Regions from separate parts of the Bradyrhizobium sp. MI1.7 genome, predicted to be linked through region 3. Evidence: predicted binding sites of a transcription regulator. Region 3 holds the regulator's gene; each other region holds the start of a gene.
The links. The regulator LexA, encoded in region 3, represses DNA repair genes until DNA is damaged. The targets are predictions, from matches to a motif close to TGTTCNNNNTGTGTTCNG.
Positions count from the first base shown of each region.

Region 1: the regulator LexA is predicted to act here: its motif matches at 3,396-3,413, upstream of AC0L3X_RS41415 (DNA recombination protein RmuC).
Region 2: the regulator LexA is predicted to act here: its motif matches at 3,504-3,521, upstream of AC0L3X_RS04995 (single-stranded DNA-binding protein).

Region 1 is NZ_JBVVPO010000085.1:21,329-26,890, reverse strand. It holds gene dapE (succinyl-diaminopimelate desuccinylase) at 1-449, shown strand, start outside; gene AC0L3X_RS41435 (GIY-YIG nuclease family protein) at 591-926, opposite strand; gene truA (tRNA pseudouridine(38-40) synthase TruA) at 950-1,687, opposite strand; gene fmt (methionyl-tRNA formyltransferase) at 1,687-2,610, opposite strand; gene def (peptide deformylase) at 2,749-3,273, opposite strand; gene AC0L3X_RS41415 (DNA recombination protein RmuC) at 3,445-4,644, shown strand; gene AC0L3X_RS41410 (AmpG family muropeptide MFS transporter) at 4,889-5,562, shown strand, end outside.
Region 2 is NZ_JBVVPO010000003.1:97,780-103,341, reverse strand. It holds gene AC0L3X_RS05015 (outer membrane protein) at 1-380, opposite strand, end outside; gene AC0L3X_RS05010 (outer membrane protein) at 570-1,316, opposite strand; gene AC0L3X_RS05005 (outer membrane protein) at 1,541-2,230, opposite strand; gene AC0L3X_RS05000 (outer membrane protein) at 2,464-3,225, opposite strand; gene AC0L3X_RS04995 (single-stranded DNA-binding protein) at 3,675-4,175, shown strand; partial or broken gene AC0L3X_RS04990 (DUF2306 domain-containing protein) at 4,378-4,771, shown strand; gene gyrA (DNA gyrase subunit A) at 4,940-5,562, shown strand, end outside.
Region 3 is NZ_JBVVPO010000003.1:252,618-258,179, reverse strand. It holds gene AC0L3X_RS05730 (ComEC/Rec2 family competence protein) at 1-484, shown strand, start outside; gene AC0L3X_RS05725 (GAF domain-containing protein) at 494-1,435, opposite strand; gene AC0L3X_RS05720 (hypothetical protein) at 1,660-2,094, opposite strand; gene AC0L3X_RS05715 (hypothetical protein) at 2,341-2,673, shown strand; gene lexA (transcriptional repressor LexA) at 2,695-3,396, opposite strand; gene AC0L3X_RS05705 (molybdopterin molybdotransferase MoeA) at 3,573-4,784, opposite strand; gene AC0L3X_RS05700 (hypothetical protein) at 5,016-5,168, opposite strand; gene AC0L3X_RS05695 (HAD family hydrolase) at 5,366-5,562, opposite strand, start outside.

The DNA of each region.
Region 1 (5,562 bases), on a different contig from region 3:
ATCTCGAATTCACCTCGGTGGACGTCGGCAACAAGGCCAACAACGTCATCCCCGGCGAGGCGCGCGCAAAATTCAACATCCGCTACAATGACAACCACACCCAGGCATCCTTGCGCGAGCTGGTCGAGACGCGCCTGACGAAAGCCTGCGGCAACCGCATCAAGGCTCGCATCGTCTGGGAGCCCTCGAACTCGAATGTGTTCGTGACCAAGCCCGGCCCGTTCACCGATCTTGCGGTGTCGGCGATCGAAGAGGTGACGGGGCGCAAGCCGGAACTATCGACCTCAGGCGGCACCTCGGACGCGCGCTTCATCTCGAGCTATTGCCCGGTGATCGAGTTCGGCCTGGTCGGCCAGACCATGCACCAAGTCGACGAGCGCGTGCCGGTGGTGGATCTGGAGAAGCTGACGCAGGTGTATCGGGGGATTTTGGCGCGGTATTTTGGGTAGGGCGCTAATCGCCGCCCAACCCACCGCCGTCATGCCCGGGCTTGTCCCGGGCATCCACGTTCTTCGGCGCTCCTGACAAGAAAGATCGTGGATGGCCGGGACGAGCCCGGCCATGACGATGTGGCGAGAGCTCGGCACGACTTATTGAACAATCGTCTCGTACAGATCCTTCCATTCGGGATTATCCCTGAGGATCAACCTCACCTTCCACGTCCGCGACCAATGCTTGATGTTGTGCTCGCGCTGGATAGCGGTTTGGATATCCTCATAGCGCTCGAAATAGACCAGCAGCTTGACGCCGTACTTCTTGGTGAAGCCGGGAACGAGTCCGTTTCGATGCTCATAGATGCGGCGAATAATGTCGCTCGTCACACCGACATACAAAATGCCGTTTGGCGCGCTCGCCAGGATGTAGACCCATCCACCATGCATGGTTGCATGTTGGCGCACGTGGATGGCCGGGACAAGCCCGGCCATGACGTCTGTGGCGGCAGCGGGCGCTAGTAATCCACCTTCATCAGATACAGCCCGTCAGGCGGCGCGACGATGCCGCACGCCGCGCGGTTGCGGGCTTCGAGCGCTGCGGTGAGATCGTCCGCGGTCCAGCGGCCCTCGCCGACCCAGACCAGCGATCCCACCATCGAGCGCACCTGGCTGTGCAGGAACGAGCGCGCCGAGGTGAGAATCGTGATCTCGCGGCCGTCGCGGTGCACGTCGAGCTGGTCGAGCGTTTTCTCCGGCGACTTGGCCTGGCACTCGGTGTCGCGAAACGTCGTGAAATCGTGCTTGCCAAGCAGGCGTTGTGCCGCCGCATGCATCGCATCGGCATCGAGCCGGCGCGGCACGCGCCAGGCGTGACCGATATCAAGCGCGAGATTGGCGCGGGTGTTGACGACACGGTAGCGGTAGTGCCGCTTCACGGCCGAGAAGCGTGCCTCGAAGGTGTCAAGGACGATCTCGGCCTCCAGCACCGCGATCGGATGCGGGCGCAGATGCGCGTTCAGTCCGTCGCGAAACCGGCCCGGCGGAAACTGCTTGTCGATGTCGACATGCGCGACCTGGCCGCGCGCATGCACGCCGGCATCGGTGCGGCCCGCACCGTGCACGCGCAGATCCGCGCCGGTCATCGCCTTCACCGCCGCTTCGAGCGCGCCCTGCACGGAAGGCAGCGTGTCCTGCACCTGCCAGCCGAAGAACGGCGCGCCGTCATATTCGATGGTGAGCTTGTAGCGGGGCATCAGGCCAGCCGCATCGGCGGCTTCACAGGCACGCCGCGCAGGAAGTCCGTGGCCTGCATCCGCGCCTTGCCCTCGCGCTGAAGCTCGAGGATGCGGATCGCGCCCTCACCGCAGGCAATCGTGAGCTGGTCGTCGAGCACCTCTCCGGGTGCACCGGAGCCCTTCGCCAGCTCGCAGCGCAGGATTTTTACGCGCGCATTCTCAAGCTCTGCCCAGGCGCCGGGAAACGGCGACAGGCCGTGGATGTGGCGCAGCACAGCGCGCGCCGGCCTGGACCAGTCGATCCGCGCTTCGGCCTTGTCGATCTTGGCGGCGTAGGTGACGCCATCCTCGCTCTGCTTCTTGAGCTGGAGCCCGCCGCGGGCGAGCGCGGCCATCGCGCGCACCATCAGATCGGCACCGATCCGGGAGAGGCGGTCATGCAGATCGACCGCGGTCATGTTGTCGGGAATCGCGATGCGCTCGGCCATGGCGACGTCACCGGTGTCGAGACCGACATCCATCTTCATCACCATGACGCCGCTCTCCGCATCGCCTTCCATGATCGCGCGGTTGATCGGCGCGGCGCCGCGCCAGCGCGGCAGCAGCGAAGCGTGCAGATTGTAACAGCCGAGCTTTGGCGCATCGAGGATCGCCTGCGGCAGGATCATGCCGTAGGCGACGACGACGGCGGCATCCGCATCAAAGGCACGAAACTCGTCGAGCGCTTCGGGCGGCTTCAACGACTTCGGCGTCAGCACGGGCACGCCGAGCTTTCGCGCGGCTTCCTCGACCGGAGTCGGCTGCAATTGCAGGCCGCGCCGTCCGCCGGGCTTGGGCGCGCGGGTATAGACCGCCGCGATCTCGTGGCCGTGCGAGACCAGCTCGAGCAGCGTCGGCACGGAGAAATCGGGCGTACCCATGAAGATCAGGCGGAGAGACATATGACGAGACAATCCTCGGGAACGAGCAAGTTACTCGTCATGGCCGGGCTTGTCCCGGCCATCCACGTTCTCGCTGCTCGCGGCGGCAAAGAACGTGGATGCCCGGCACAAGGCCGGGCATGACGGCGGAGGACGTGGCTACTCCGCGCGCTTGGCGGCTTTCTCGAACTTCTTGATCACGCGGTCGCGCTTGAGTTTTGACAGATAGTCGACGAACAGCACGCCGTTGAGATGGTCGATCTCGTGCTGGATGCAGGTGGCGTAGAGGCCTTCGGCGTCCTCCTCGTGCACCTTGCCGTCGAGGTCGGTGAAGCGCACCCGCACCTTCGCGGGCCTTTCGACCTCCTCGTAATATTCGGGAATCGAGAGGCAGCCTTCCTCGTAGACCGACAGATCCTCGGAGGATGCGATGATTTCAGGGTTGATGAAGACACGCGGCTCCGGCTTTGTCTCGCCGTCCGGGTCAGGCTTGGCGAGGTCCATGGTGATCAGCCGCAAGGGCTGCGCGATCTGGATCGCCGCGAGCCCGATGCCGGGCGCGTCGTACATGGTCTCGAACATGTCGTCAGCAAGCTTGCGGATCTCCGTCGTGACCTTCTCGATCGGCTTGGAGACCAGACGCAGCTGCTTGTCGGGCAGGATGATGATTTCTCTGAGGGCCATGGCCGCGATTTAAGCCGCATGCCGGATGCGGTCAATGCGGCGAGGAACTCCGTTAACCCTCCGCTAACCATAAAACTTCAGGTTTCGTTAACCATAAAAATTAGGGGGCTATTAACCATAAGCGTTCGCTATTCGTTCGCGGAGGGTGTCGAATCGGCTACAAGGGCCGCCATGAACGAGATCATTTTCCTGGCTGGCGACTGGCCGGTCCGCACGATCGATGCGCTGATCGGCTTCGGCGCCCTCGTCGTCATCCTGCTGCTGGTGATCGCGGTCGTGATCGCGCGATCCGGGCGGCGCGGCGCGGAACTCGCCATGGCCAATGCCATCCGCGCGGACGAGCTCGAGGAGCGCCTCAGCCAGGTGCTGCACGCCCAGAGCGAGGCTGCCGGCCGAGCCGACGCCATGACCCAGGCGCTGGCCGGCCGCCAGGCTGACATGGCGCGCGCGGTCAACGAGCGGCTGGATTCGGTGACCCATCGGGTCGGCCAATCCATGGAACACTCGACCCGCAACACCATGGAGAGCCTGCGCGCCCTGCACGAGCGGCTCGGCATCATCGACAACGCGCACAAGAACCTCACCGACCTCACCACGCAGGTGACGACCCTGCGCGACGTGCTCGCCAACAAGCAGTCGCGCGGCGCCTTCGGCCAGGCAAGGATGGAGGCGATCGTCCAGGACGGCTTGCCGAAGGGCGCCTACGAGTTCCAGTTCACGCTCTCGACGGGAAAGCGGCCGGACTGCGTGGTGTTCCTGCCCGACCAGCGCCCGCTCTGCATCGACGCAAAATTTCCGCTGGAGGCGATGACCGCGCTGCACGACGCCCGCACCGACGAGGAGAAGCGCATCGCCACGCAGCGGCTGCGCGGCGACGTGATGAAGCATGTCAGCGACATTGCCGACAAATATCTCGTCGCCGGCGAGACCCAGGAGATGGCGCTGATGTTCGTGCCGTCGGAATCGGTCTACGCCGAGATCCATGACGGTTTCGACGACGTGATCCAGAAGGCCTATCGCGCCCGCGTCGTGCTGGTGTCGCCTTCGCTGCTGATGCTCGCGATCCAGGTGATGCAGCAGATCATGAAAGACGCGCGCATGCGCGACGCCGCCGACCAGATCCGCACCGAGGTGATCAAGCTCGGCGACGATTTGGGACGCCTGCGCGACCGCGTGCTGAAATTGCAGAAGCATTTTGCCGACGCCAACGAGGACGTGCGGCAGGTGCTGATCTCCGCCGACAAGATCGAGAAGCGCGCCGGGCGAATCGAGGAGCTCGATTTCAGCAAGACCGATGCGCCGGAGGGGCCGCATCTGGTGGCAACCGGTGCCGCGGAGCTGTTCCCGAGGAAGCTCCAGGCGGGGGAGTGAGTTTTGAGGCACACTGTCGTGGGGGGGGGGGGGGGGGGGGGGGGGGGCGGGCGGGGGGGGGGGGGGGGGGGGAGGCCCCCCGCCGCGCGCGGGGGGGGGGGGGGGAGCAGCGGGGGGGGGGCGGGGCGGGCCCGCCGTGCTGGCTGGGTGGTTTTTTTTTTTCCCCCCGGGGGGGGGCGCGGGCGGCCCCCCCCCCCCCCCCCACACCTCACTTGTGGCAGCCAGAATCTGCTAACACCTCCCCATGACCGCACCCGACGCGACCTCCCCTGCCAGCCCCGACACGGCCCCCACGTCCTGGCGCGATGGCCTGGCCGTGTACCTGCAACCGCGGGTGCTGATCGTGCTGTTCCTCGGCTTCTCGTCCGGGCTGCCGCTGGCGCTGTCGGGCTCGACGCTGCTGGTGTGGATGCGCGAGGCCGGGGTCGACCTCAAGACCATCGGGCTGTTTGCGCTGGTCGGCACGCCCTACACGCTGAAATTCCTGTGGGCGCCGCTGGTGGATGCGCTGCATGTGCCGCTGTTCACTCGCGCGTTCGGGCGGCGGCGCGGTTGGCTGCTGTTCTCGCAATTGCTGCTGATCATCGCGATCCTGCTGCTGGCGCTTACCGATCCCGCGCGCTCGCCGTTCTACGTCGCGCTCGGCGCGCTGCTGGTCGCGACGACGTCCTCGACGCAGGACATCGTGGTCGACGCGTTCCGCGTCGAGAGCCTGCCGGAGAGCGAGCAGGCTGCCGGAATGGCTTCCTACGTCGCGGCCTACCGCATCGGCATGCTGGTCTCGACCGCGGGCGCGCTGTTCATCGTGTCCGGCTTCGAGGGCACCGGCATTCCGCGCGCGTCGGCCTGGATGTGGGGCTACGTGGTGATGGCGGCGATGGTGCTGATCGGCACGATCACCGCGCTGGCCGCGACAGA
Region 2 (5,562 bases), 150 kb from region 3:
CCGACGCCGCCCGCGGCCAGGCTCGGTCCATTGGAGCCGCTAAGGTGAGCCCAGTCGCCCTGGCCTTCCACGCCGAACACCCATGACGCGCTTTGCCAGCGAAAGCCGGCCTGGCCGCCAGCCACGCCGCCGGTCGCGGTGTGGCAGCCCTCCGATGCGGGGGGAGTGACCGGCGCACCGAGGATGTTGGCGACGATGTCCCAGCACTTATGGCTCCAGCCGCCACCACCGTTGGCGCCGATGTAGTAGCCGCTCCAATCGTAGACCGCGCCGATCATCGGGGCAGGAGCTTTGGTGTAGGGGCTCGCCGCCAGATCGGCCGCCGAAACGGACGTGGTCATCGCGACTATGCCGGCGGCGGCAAGCATAAACTTGTTCAAGACGGACCCCCCAAGGGCAAAGTTGTTGCGATCTTCGATACAACCTTCGAGGTGCGACAGTCTGTCACCGGAGGGTCACAGCGCGCCGAAAAATGGAACTTGTCCGCAAGCGCTCGCGCCGTGCGCGCGAAAACAAAAAGGCCGGCGCAAGGCCGGCCTTTCGTAACGCGATGACGTCGGAGGCGACGCTTAGTACTTCGCCACGACCGGGCCGCCGAACGTATAGTTCACGCGAACAGTGCCCATATCGACGTCCTGCTTGATACGGTCGATGCGGTCGTTGATGCCGAGAATCGTGAACGAGTTGTTGCGCTTGCCCATGAAAAGATGGTCGTATTCGACCGCAACGGACCAGTTCGGCGCGAAGCCGAATTCGAGGCCGGTGCCGACCGCGCCGCCCCAGCGCGTCTCGCTTGCGCTGTCGAGGACCACGCCGAACGCCGAGCCGTTGTACTTGGCATGCGTGACCGCCGCGCCACCCTTCACGTACCAGAGCACGTTGTTCCAGGCATAGCCGACTTGGCCGGTGAACAGGCCAATCGCGTCGATCTTGGTCTCGTTGACCAGCGGAGCAAGCGCCACGCTCGTATTCGAGCCCTTCAGATTGGCCCAGTCGCCCTGGGCTTCAAGGCCGAACACCCAGTTGGCCGACTGCCAGCGATAACCGACCTGGCCACCGACGACGCCGCCTGTCGCATTGTGACAGCCTTCAGCCGTGTCCGGACCCGCAATGCCGAAGATGTTGTTGACATCCCAGCAGTTGCGGCTCGAGGCGCCGCCGCCGTTGATGCCGAGATAGAAGCCGGACCAGTTGTAGATCGAGGCCACAGCAATGGGCGCCTTGGTGTAGGGGCGGGCCGCCAAATCGGCCGCCGAGGCGGGAGCCAACGCGCTGAGTGCGAACAGACTGGCCGAGGCCAGCAAAACCTTCTTCATTTCAATTCCCCAGTTTCGTTTCTCTTTGTCGGCGAAAAACGGCCGACCCAATGACCCAATCGATGTCATTGCTCTACACCATTGAAGCCGAAGGTTGTGTCACCGGGATGCCACAGCTCTCCCCGAAAAACGTTGGGAATCGGTTGGCCTGGATCTGGACGCGCGAAAACAAAAAGGCCGGCGCAAGGCCGGCCTTTCGTAACGCGGTGCGTTGGAAGCGAAGCTCAGTACTTCGCGACCACCGGGCCCCCGAAGTGATAGTTCACGCCGACCTGCACGGTGTGGAAGTTGAGCGTGCCGGTGGGCAGGGCGCCCGAGAAGTAGGTCTCGCCGCCGAGGCTGCGATAGAGGTACTCGCCCTTGACCGACCACTGCGGAGCGAAGAACGCCTCGACGCCCGCACCGACGGTCCAGCCGGAGTGCCACTTGCTGTCCGACGCGGTCAGGCCGAGAGCGGAGAGGGTGATCTTGTTGTCGATCCAGGCGTAGCCGCCGGTGCCGTAGAACAGGACCTGATTGACGGCGTAGCCGATACGGCCGCGCACGGTGCCCATGGCATCGGTCTTCGAGCTCGCCGTTGCGGTCACAACGCCGAATCCGGGAACAACAGTGGCGCCGGTCACCGAAGCGCTGACGTCAGCCCAGGAACCATCAGCCTCGACGCCGAACACGACGTTGCCGGTCTGCCAGTTGTAGCCGGCGGTGCCGCCGACGAAGCCACCCTTCATCTTCGGGTCGCCGGAACCGTTTTCCCAGGCGCCGCCGCCGACGATACCGAGGTAGAAGCCGGTCCAGTTGTAGACCGAGGCCACCGCCACCGGAGCCTTGGTGTAGGGGCGCGCCGCGAGATCAGCGGCCGAAGCCGGAGCAGCGAGAGCGAACAAACAGGCCGAAGCCAACAAAACCTTCTTCATTTTCAAACTAATCCCAGTCCCGGTTTCTGTTTTTGCCTTCCGTGCGTTCGGAAGGACATCGGACGCCGTGGTCCAACTGATGTCGTGCTTACATCAGCAAAGCCGCAAGTTGTGTCTCCCAAAAGCCACAATAATCGCAAAACGTAACGGTGACTGACCTATAATTCCCGTTGCCCACGCAAAAAGGCCGGCGCGAGGCCGGCCTTTGATCTCCAAGCGATCTCAGAGGGATATCAGTATCTTGCGATCATGGGGCCGCCCCAGCGGTAGTTCACGCGGACGAGGCCGATATCGACATCCTGGCTGATGCGATCGGAGCGTGTGGCGACGCCGAGCGGGGCGAAATTGCCGGATCCGGTGAAGCCGATGGTGCGGTTGCCGAGGAAGATGTGGTCGTACTCGAAGCCCACGGTCCAGTTCGGGGCGAATCCGAACTCGACGCCCGCACCCACGGTGCCGCCCCAACGGGTCTCGTTGGCCCGGTCGAACTCGAGGCCGCTGGCGACGTCGAAGCTGCGGTAGCGATCGCCGACGACGGCGCCGCCGCCCTTCACGTAGACCAGGACGTTGTTCCAGGCGTAACCGACCTGACCGGTAATCAGGCCGAAGGCGTTGATCTTCGAACGATCGCGCAGGCCGCTGATCGCACTGATGTTGTCACCCGAGAAATCGGCCCAGTTGCCCTGGCCTTCGAAGCCGAACACCCAGTTGGCTGACTGCCAGCGGTAGCCGACCTGGCCGCCGACCGTGCCGCCGGTCGCGTTGTGGCAGCCTTCGCCTACGAGAACGCCACCGCCGATATCGACGTCCCAGCACTTGTGGCTGGTGCCGCCGCCGCCGTTGATACCGATGTAGAAGCCGCTCCAGTCGTAGATGGTCGCGATCATCGGTGCCGGAGCCTTGGTGTAGGGACGCGCAGCGAGATCTGCCGCGCTTGCGGGAGCCGACAGCCCCAACGCGATTGCACCAATAGTACCAATCAAAATCTTATTCATTGCAGTCCCCCCTGTTTCTGACCGCTTTTCGAAGTCCCCGAAGCGGCTGATCAGGCGCGACGCCTATAAGAATCTAATTCCGCGGCAAGCGTAGCTTAGGCGGGAGGCGGAGTCCGTCTCCGGAATGCAACAGTCGGGCGGCATCTGAACTGCTTCTAACTTGATGAATGTTAAGCTGTTTCGCCGTCCTCAGGAATTCGGGGAAATTCCATTTGGCGCAGGCCGTCTTTGTGCCGCGCGGTGTCGTCTTGCCAACGCAACAAGGTGAGGGGTGTCATAAGAACAAATCTGGAACGAACCCGCCAGGGGTGCTATATATGGGGATAAGTGGAGGGGTGACGGGCCGATCCGTCCGCGCAAGCGTATAGGGTCGCGTCAACAGGTTGCAGAGGACGCGGGCGCGTCCCGGGCCTTCTAAAATTCAGTGGCATTCGGAGTGGAGAGCGGCGATGGCGGGAAGCGTCAACAAGGTCATTCTGGTTGGAAATCTCGGCAAGGATCCCGAAATCCGCCGCACCCAGGACGGGCGGCCGATCGCGAATTTGAGCATCGCCACCTCGGAGACCTGGCGCGACAAGAATAGCGGCGAGCGCAAGGAAAAGACCGAGTGGCATCGCGTCGTGATCTTCAATGAAGGGCTCTGCAAGGTCGCCGAGCAGTACCTGAAGAAGGGCGCGAAGGTTTACATCGAGGGCGCGCTCCAGACCCGCAAATGGACCGACCAGAGCGGCGCCGAGAAGTACTCCACCGAGGTCGTGCTCCAGGGCTTCAACTCGACCCTGACGATGCTCGACGGCCGCGGCGGCGGCGGTGGAGGCGGCAGCTTCGGCGACGAGCCGGGCGGCGATTTCGGCTCCTCCGGTCCCGTCAGCAGCGCGCCGCGCCGCGCTGTGGCCGCCGGCGGCGGCGGTGGCCGCAACAGCGACATGGACGACGACATCCCGTTCTGAGACGAGCGGGGGCGCTTCGCCCCTGATGTCACCTTGCTCGCGTAGAGCGACAGGTTTCCTTACGAATTGACGGGCAAGGCTCGGTTTTTCCGGGCTTGCCTCATGTGCTGCCTCAAGCCTTTGACGAGGCGTGATGTGAATGGTATTAACTTGATGTTAATCCTGTTCACATGGGTTGGCCGTCGATCGGAGAGACCCCTGCATGAGCGTTGCGCCGCTGCTTGAGGCCGCTCCAGCGATCCCGCTGCACGCCTTTGCCGCCATGGCCGCCTTCGTGCTCGGCCTTGTCCAGTTTGCTGCCCCCAAGGGAACGCTGCCGCACCGGACGATCGGCTGGATCTGGGTGGCGCTGATGGCGGTGGTGGCGGCCTCGTCGTTCTGGATCCACCAGATCCGTCGGGCCGTTCAGCCCGATCCATCTCCTGTCGATCTTCACGCTGGTGATGCTACCGCTCGCGGTGTGGCGGGCGCATACCCATCGGGTCGCCGATCACCGGCGTATCATGATCATGACGTTCGTCGGCGCGCTCGTCATTGCCGGGCTGTTCACGCTCGTGCCTGGACGGATCATGCACCGGGTGATTTTCGGAGCCTAGGACGTGGTTCCCGGCGGCTCATTCCGGCTTCGCTCGAGGCAGTGGTGCTGAGCTCGTAAGTCTCTGGAAAAACAGTCGGAAAAACCGCTTCCCCAGACCTCGCAAGGGTGGTTATCAGGGGGGCGATGCGCTATATGATTCCCAGATAAAATCTCACCGGATTTCCCCTTGGCTGACGACGACAACAAGCCCGGCGACCAGCCGGCGCAACCCTCGGACATTCGTCCCGTTTCCATCTACGAGGAGATGAAGAAGTCCTACCTCGATTACGCGATGAGCGTGATCGTGGCGCGTGCGCTGCCTGATGCGCGCGACGGGTTGAAGCCGGTTCATCGCCGCATCCTCTACTCGATGAACGAGCAGGGGCACACGCCCGACAAGAAGTACGTCAAGTCGGCGCGCGTGGTCGGTGACGTCATCGGTAAATATCATCCGCATGGCGACCAGTCGATCTACGACGCCATGGTCCGGATGGCGCAGGACTTCTCGATGCGCGTGCCGCTCATCGACGGCCAGGGCAATTTCGGCTCGGTCGACGGCGATCCCCCGGCCGCCTATCGGTACACCGAAGCGCGACTGACGAAGGTGGCGTTGGCTCTGCTGGCCGACATCGACAAGGACACCGTCGACTTCCAGCCGAACTACGACAACAACGAAACCGAGCCGTCGGTCCTGCCGGCCAAGTTCCCGAACCTCCTGGTCAACGGGGCGGGCGGCATCGCGGTCGGCATGGCCACCAACATCCCGCCGCACAATCTCGGCGAGGTCATCGACGCCTGCGTCGCGTTGAT
Region 3 (5,562 bases):
GGATGGGCACCTGCATCTGATCAGGTCGAGCAAGGACAGTTTTCTTCTGAAGGAATGGCTCGCCGCCGACGCCGATCCGCGCGATGCCGGCAGTGCCTCACTGGCCGCCGGCGTGTCGTGCGACGAAGCCGGCTGCGTGACGCCGCTCGCCGACGGGCGCCTGGTCGCGCTGGCCTTGCGCATCGATTCATTGGCTGACGATTGCAGCCGGGCCGCGCTGGTGGTGACGGCGCGGCCGGCGCCGCCGGATTGCGCGGCCATGGTTGTCGACCGTCAGCGTCTCGCAAGGCAGGGCGCGCTGGCACTGACGCGAAGCGGCGACGGCTTTGCGGTTCAGGCGGCGAAGACGAGGGGGACAGACCGTCCGTGGTCGCCGGCGGCGGCCGGCGAGGCGGATTTCAGCGCGAGCCTTGCGCCGCAGGCGGCGGCTCCCCGCAACCGCGACGCGACGCCATCGGAAGCGGACCTGCAGGCTGAGGATTGAGCGGACGGGTTACAGATACCAGGCCAGCACGGCGTCGAGCCTGGCATTGCCGATCACCGGCAGGACGACCATCTGGCTCAGTCCAGAGGCGCTGGCCTGCGAGGCCGCGACCGAGCCGTCACGCGCGAGATCGTCGTTGAGCGCGGGCATGCCGGTGGCCCAGGCCCCGCCGATGCTGCCTTCGCCTTTGGCGATGGATTTCGTCGCATAGAGCGCGGCGAGGTCGGTCTGCGCGCTGCAATCGCCGGTGCGGAAGACCAGCGCCGAACGGGCCTCGTCCGGGACCCAGATCTCGAAGCGTCGCGCAATCGGGGTCGCCTGCGCGGAGAGAAATGTCAGCACCCAGGTTTGATCGGTGCCGGTCCGGTAGGGAACGCCGACGCCGAGATTGATTCCGACCTTGGCGGCGTCCTCCCAGCGCAGAAAACTCCTGGCATCGTGCAGGTCCTTGATGATCAGCGGCAGGCCGGCTTTCCAGATGCGGCCGGGCAGGCCGAAGCCACGCGGAAATCTGGTGTGGCGGGAGTTGAATTCGAACATGTCGGCGGTGCCGTAATAGCCGTCGACGAGCCCCATCTCGTGGGAGGTTTCGGCATCGTTGTGCCAGAGCTCGATCGCGCCGACATGGGCCTCGTCGTCGCCGCAGAACAGCACCATGACAGCTTGCAGGAATTCGCCTGAAAACACCGGCACCGCCACGCCGCAGGTCAGCCCGGCGGCGATGGCCTGATCGGTCCGCTTGAAATAGGAATCGGTGAATCTGGTGAGGATCACGGGGTGGCCGCTGGCCCAGGCCTTGCCGGGAAGTCCCTCGTCATATCCGAAGTGCAGATCCTCGCTCACGTCCCTAAACGCGGACAACCCTTCGCCGTAGAGGCCGCCGCCGAATTCCAGCCGCATGCGCGTGCGGTCAGGCACCCAGAGTTCAACGACGCGAATGAAGGTCTTCATCGAACGTGCCCGCCGTCTCAAGCCGCACCAAGCATCGGCCATTTGGCTGCGGAACGGACGTTTAAAATTCAGGCAGGACAGCGCAAACTTCGTGCGGTGGGAGGCACAACGGCTTGGTCCGCCCGATGGCGTTTCGCGGGGCACGAGCAACACCATCTCGCCGGCCTCGGCCGGCGATGGCGATTTTCAATCCTGGCCCGACCTGCCGGCCGGGAATGGCGATGTCAGCCGATCGGCAGGCGGGTGCTGGTTGGCCGGCTGTCGGTGATGGTCTGCGGCTTGTGCTCGCGCTCGCCGAGCGGCTGGGTCACCGGTAGCTGCAGCACGGTCGCACGCTGGCCTTCGACCAGCTGCGTCACCAGCACGGATTTGCCGTCGGGGAATTCGATCGCATCATGATGGCGATCGGGAATGTGCGGATCGATCTTGCCGAACTTGCCGACGCGCGAATTGACGGTGCGCGTCCAGATCCAGCGATTGTCGTAGCGGACGTTGTCGGCGAAGGCGAGCTCCGTTCCCGGGAGCAGGCAGACCGCGACGGTCGGATCGGCCGCGGAGGCAAAGCCGCGCGTCGAGGTGCCGCGGAAGGTTGTCGTGACGATCGTCTCGCCGACTTCGGCGGGACGCGACGCGACGGCATGCAGGCTGTAGTCACACATCGGGTGCTCCTCATGCAGGGATAGCGACCCACGTCTCTTAATCGAGGCGCAGGCCTCTATCAGAGTGGAAATACCAAACGTTCTGCCGGGTTGTAGGCAAATCTACGGCTCGCCGCCGCAGGCCGCAATCACATTAACTTTCCCGAATCCACCAGGAACAAAGCCCGCCCCTTTGCATTCCGCAGGCGCGTGTCAGCGCCCCGCAGGCGCCGACCAGCCGGAATATTGCCAGCCCGGCCGCGACGGTTGGTCGACGGCGTCGAGGGCCTTGCGGACTTGCTCGCTTACGGCGGTATCCTTGCGGGCATGGGGCCGCGATTGCGCGGCCAAGGCTTGCGCGGCCGATGCTGCGATCAGCGCCACAGCAACTGTGCTCAGAACGATCTGGCGCATGACTTCTCCTCGAACCTGAAGGCCGCGAAGCAGGGCTGCTTCGTGTGGCGTGCCGAGGATGTACCGCTGGAGGAGGGGCCGGATAATCTGCGCGAAACCAGAAAGACTATCCAGCGGAAGCGGACAATCGTCCGCTCCAATCCCGGATCGGCGATGCCGATCGAAAGCGCGCGGGGCGCGAAATGACCGATACCGGCACGTTCGGTATCAATACTTCCGGTACAGTCCGATCAGCTTGCCCTGGATCTTCACCCGGTTGGGCGGCAGAATGCGGACCTCATAGGCCGCATTGGCGGGCTCGAGCGCGATCGAGGCGCCGCGGCGGCGGAAGCGCTTGAGCGTCGCCTCCTCGTCGTCGATCAGCGCCACCACGATATCGCCGGTATCGGCGCTCTCGTTGCGCTGGATCAGCGCCATGTCGCCGTCGAGAATGCCGGCCTCGACCATGGAATCGCCGCGCACTTCGAGCGCGTAATGTTCGCCCGAGCCGAGCATGTCAGGCGGTACGCTGATGGTGTGGCTGCGGGTCTGCAAGGCCTCGATCGGCGTACCGGCCGCGATGCGGCCCATCACGGGGACCGCGACGGGGCGCTCGCCCTCGTCCGGCGGCGGGCTCGAAGTCGTGCGGACCTTGCCGAGATTGCCTTCGATGACGCTCGGCGTGAAGCCGCGGCGGCTGCCGGCGGCGGCCTGAAGCTCGGGCAGCTTGATCACCTCGATGGCGCGGGCCCGGTTGGGCAGGCGCCGGATGAAGCCGCGCTCCTCGAGCGCGGTGATCAGGCGATGGATGCCCGATTTCGAGCGCAGGTCGAGCGCGTCCTTCATCTCATCGAAGGAGGGCGGCACGCCGCTTTCCTTCAGTCGTTCGCTGATGAACCGCAGGAGCTCGTATTGTTTGCGCGTTAACATCTCGACCAAAATCCCCCGGTTGATGTCGTTCGATTCCGAGACGCTGAATTCAGCAGTAAGCCGCTACATTCTCGAAACAAATCATGAACGGACACTATATGTTCGATACATGTTCCGCAACTGCTTAATTTACCGTGAACGCGACAAAGTTCGCGGAACGCACGCGAACGAAGCGCTCAGACGGGCAGCCGCAAGACCTCGCAAGGCGTGCCGGCTTCGGCCTTCGACGCGAATGGCGCGCGCACGAGAAGTGCCTGTGCCGCAGCGAGATTCGCAAGCAGCGAGGAATCCTGGTGATTGACCGGAAGGGCGACGAGCGTGCCGTCGTCGCGCAGCTCGAGGCGTGCGCGCAGGTAATCCTCGCGCTGGTCATTGGCGCCGACATCGCGGCCGAGCACCGCGCGTTCGCGGCGGTGATGAATCATCGAACGGCCCGAAAGCGCGCGAATCAACGGCACCATGAACAGGAAGCCGCAAACGTAGGATGACACGGGATTGCCGGGCAGGCCGATCACGCGCATCGCGCCGAGCCGCCCGTTCATCATCGGCTTGCCCGGCCGCATCGCGATCTTCCAGAACGCCATCGAGATACCTTCGTCCCTCAGCGCCTGCTGGACCAGATCGTGGTCCCCGACCGACGCGCCGCCGGTCGTGATCAGGATGTCGGCGCCGCTCTCCCGCGCGCGGCCGATGCCGGCCGTGGTGGCCTCCAGCGTATCGGCGGCAACGCCGAGGTCGATGGTATCGGCGCCCTCGCTGCGGGCGAGCGCGTGCAGGGCGTAGCCGTTGGAATAGACGATCTGGCCGTGGCCCGGCGTCGTACCCGGCATCACCAGCTCGTCGCCGGTCGCGAGGATCGCGACCTTCGGGCGTCGCCGGACTGGCAGTTGCGGGTAATTCATGCCGGCGGCGAGCGCGAGGTCGCGCTCGGTGAGCCGGGCCCCTTTGCGCAGCAGCACGTCGCCTTCCGAGAAGTCGACGCCGGCGGGGCGGATGTGCCGCCCCGTTACGGCAGCTTCCTTGATCGTTATGCGCTTGCCGTCCGCGATCGTGTCCTCCTGGATCACGACCGCATCAGCGCCATCGGGAACGACACCGCCGGTGAAGATACGCACGGCCTCGCCGGCGCCGACCGATCCCGCAAACGGGCGGCCCGCCGCGACCTCGCCAATCAGGGTGAGCTGGGAGTCGATCTTCGCCGCATCGACCGCGCGCACCGCATAGCCGTCCATTGCCGACATCGCCTGCGGCGGCTGCGTGCGCCGCGCGGCGACGTCGCGCGCGAGCACGCGGTGGAAGGCTGCGTCGAGCGCGATCATCTCTTCAGGCAGCGGCTCTGCGCCCGCCAGCACCGCAGCGAGCGCGTCGGAAACCGGCATCAGGGCCACGGGTGAAAACTCCTGCTGGGCCCGTTCGGGCAAATCGGCGGCGAGAGTTCTAGCCGAGTGCAGGCGCAGAGGCAAAACAGTGGCCGCGCAGGATGATTTATCCTGCGTCATCCGCTCTGCGATGAAGGGTGAGCATCAAGTCCGCCGCGGCATGATCCAGAAGGCGAGACAGACCGGTACGAGGATGGCCATGGCGAGGACGAGAAGGACGAGAGCCACGGCCAGCATCGGTCAACTCCCCGGCGGCTTGTACGGACTGACGTCCGGCGCTGCGGGGCCCTGATCCTTGTCAGGCAGCGGGTCGGCCTGGGATTTCAGGTCGGCGGCCTTGCTGATCAGTTTTGCGGAGAGGTCAGAATCCGAGGTGGTTCTGGCGAATTTCATCAGCAGAGAGGCTTGCTTGGTAAGGTAGGTTTTGCCCAACACGACGATAAGCCCGATGTAGAATTCCCAACGGACTCATGAGTCCCGAGAGGGGCAATCGTTCCGGGAACTCCGTATAAAAATGCACAAAGGGTTTTGGTTCCTCGCCCCCAGGCAAAATAGTTCCACTCGCGGCCCGTCGGCTTGCCGGCCAGAGGTCAGATTCCGAGCGCCTTGAGGGCATTCCCGACGTCGCGGGGCGAGGTCACGTGGACCGCGGTCAGGCCGCGCGACCGCGCTCCTTCGATGTTCTCGGCAAGATCGTCGAAGAACACGATACGGTTCGCCGGCACGCCGATCGCGGCCACGACATGGTCGAAGGCCTCCACATCCGGTTTGCGCAGGCCGATGCTGG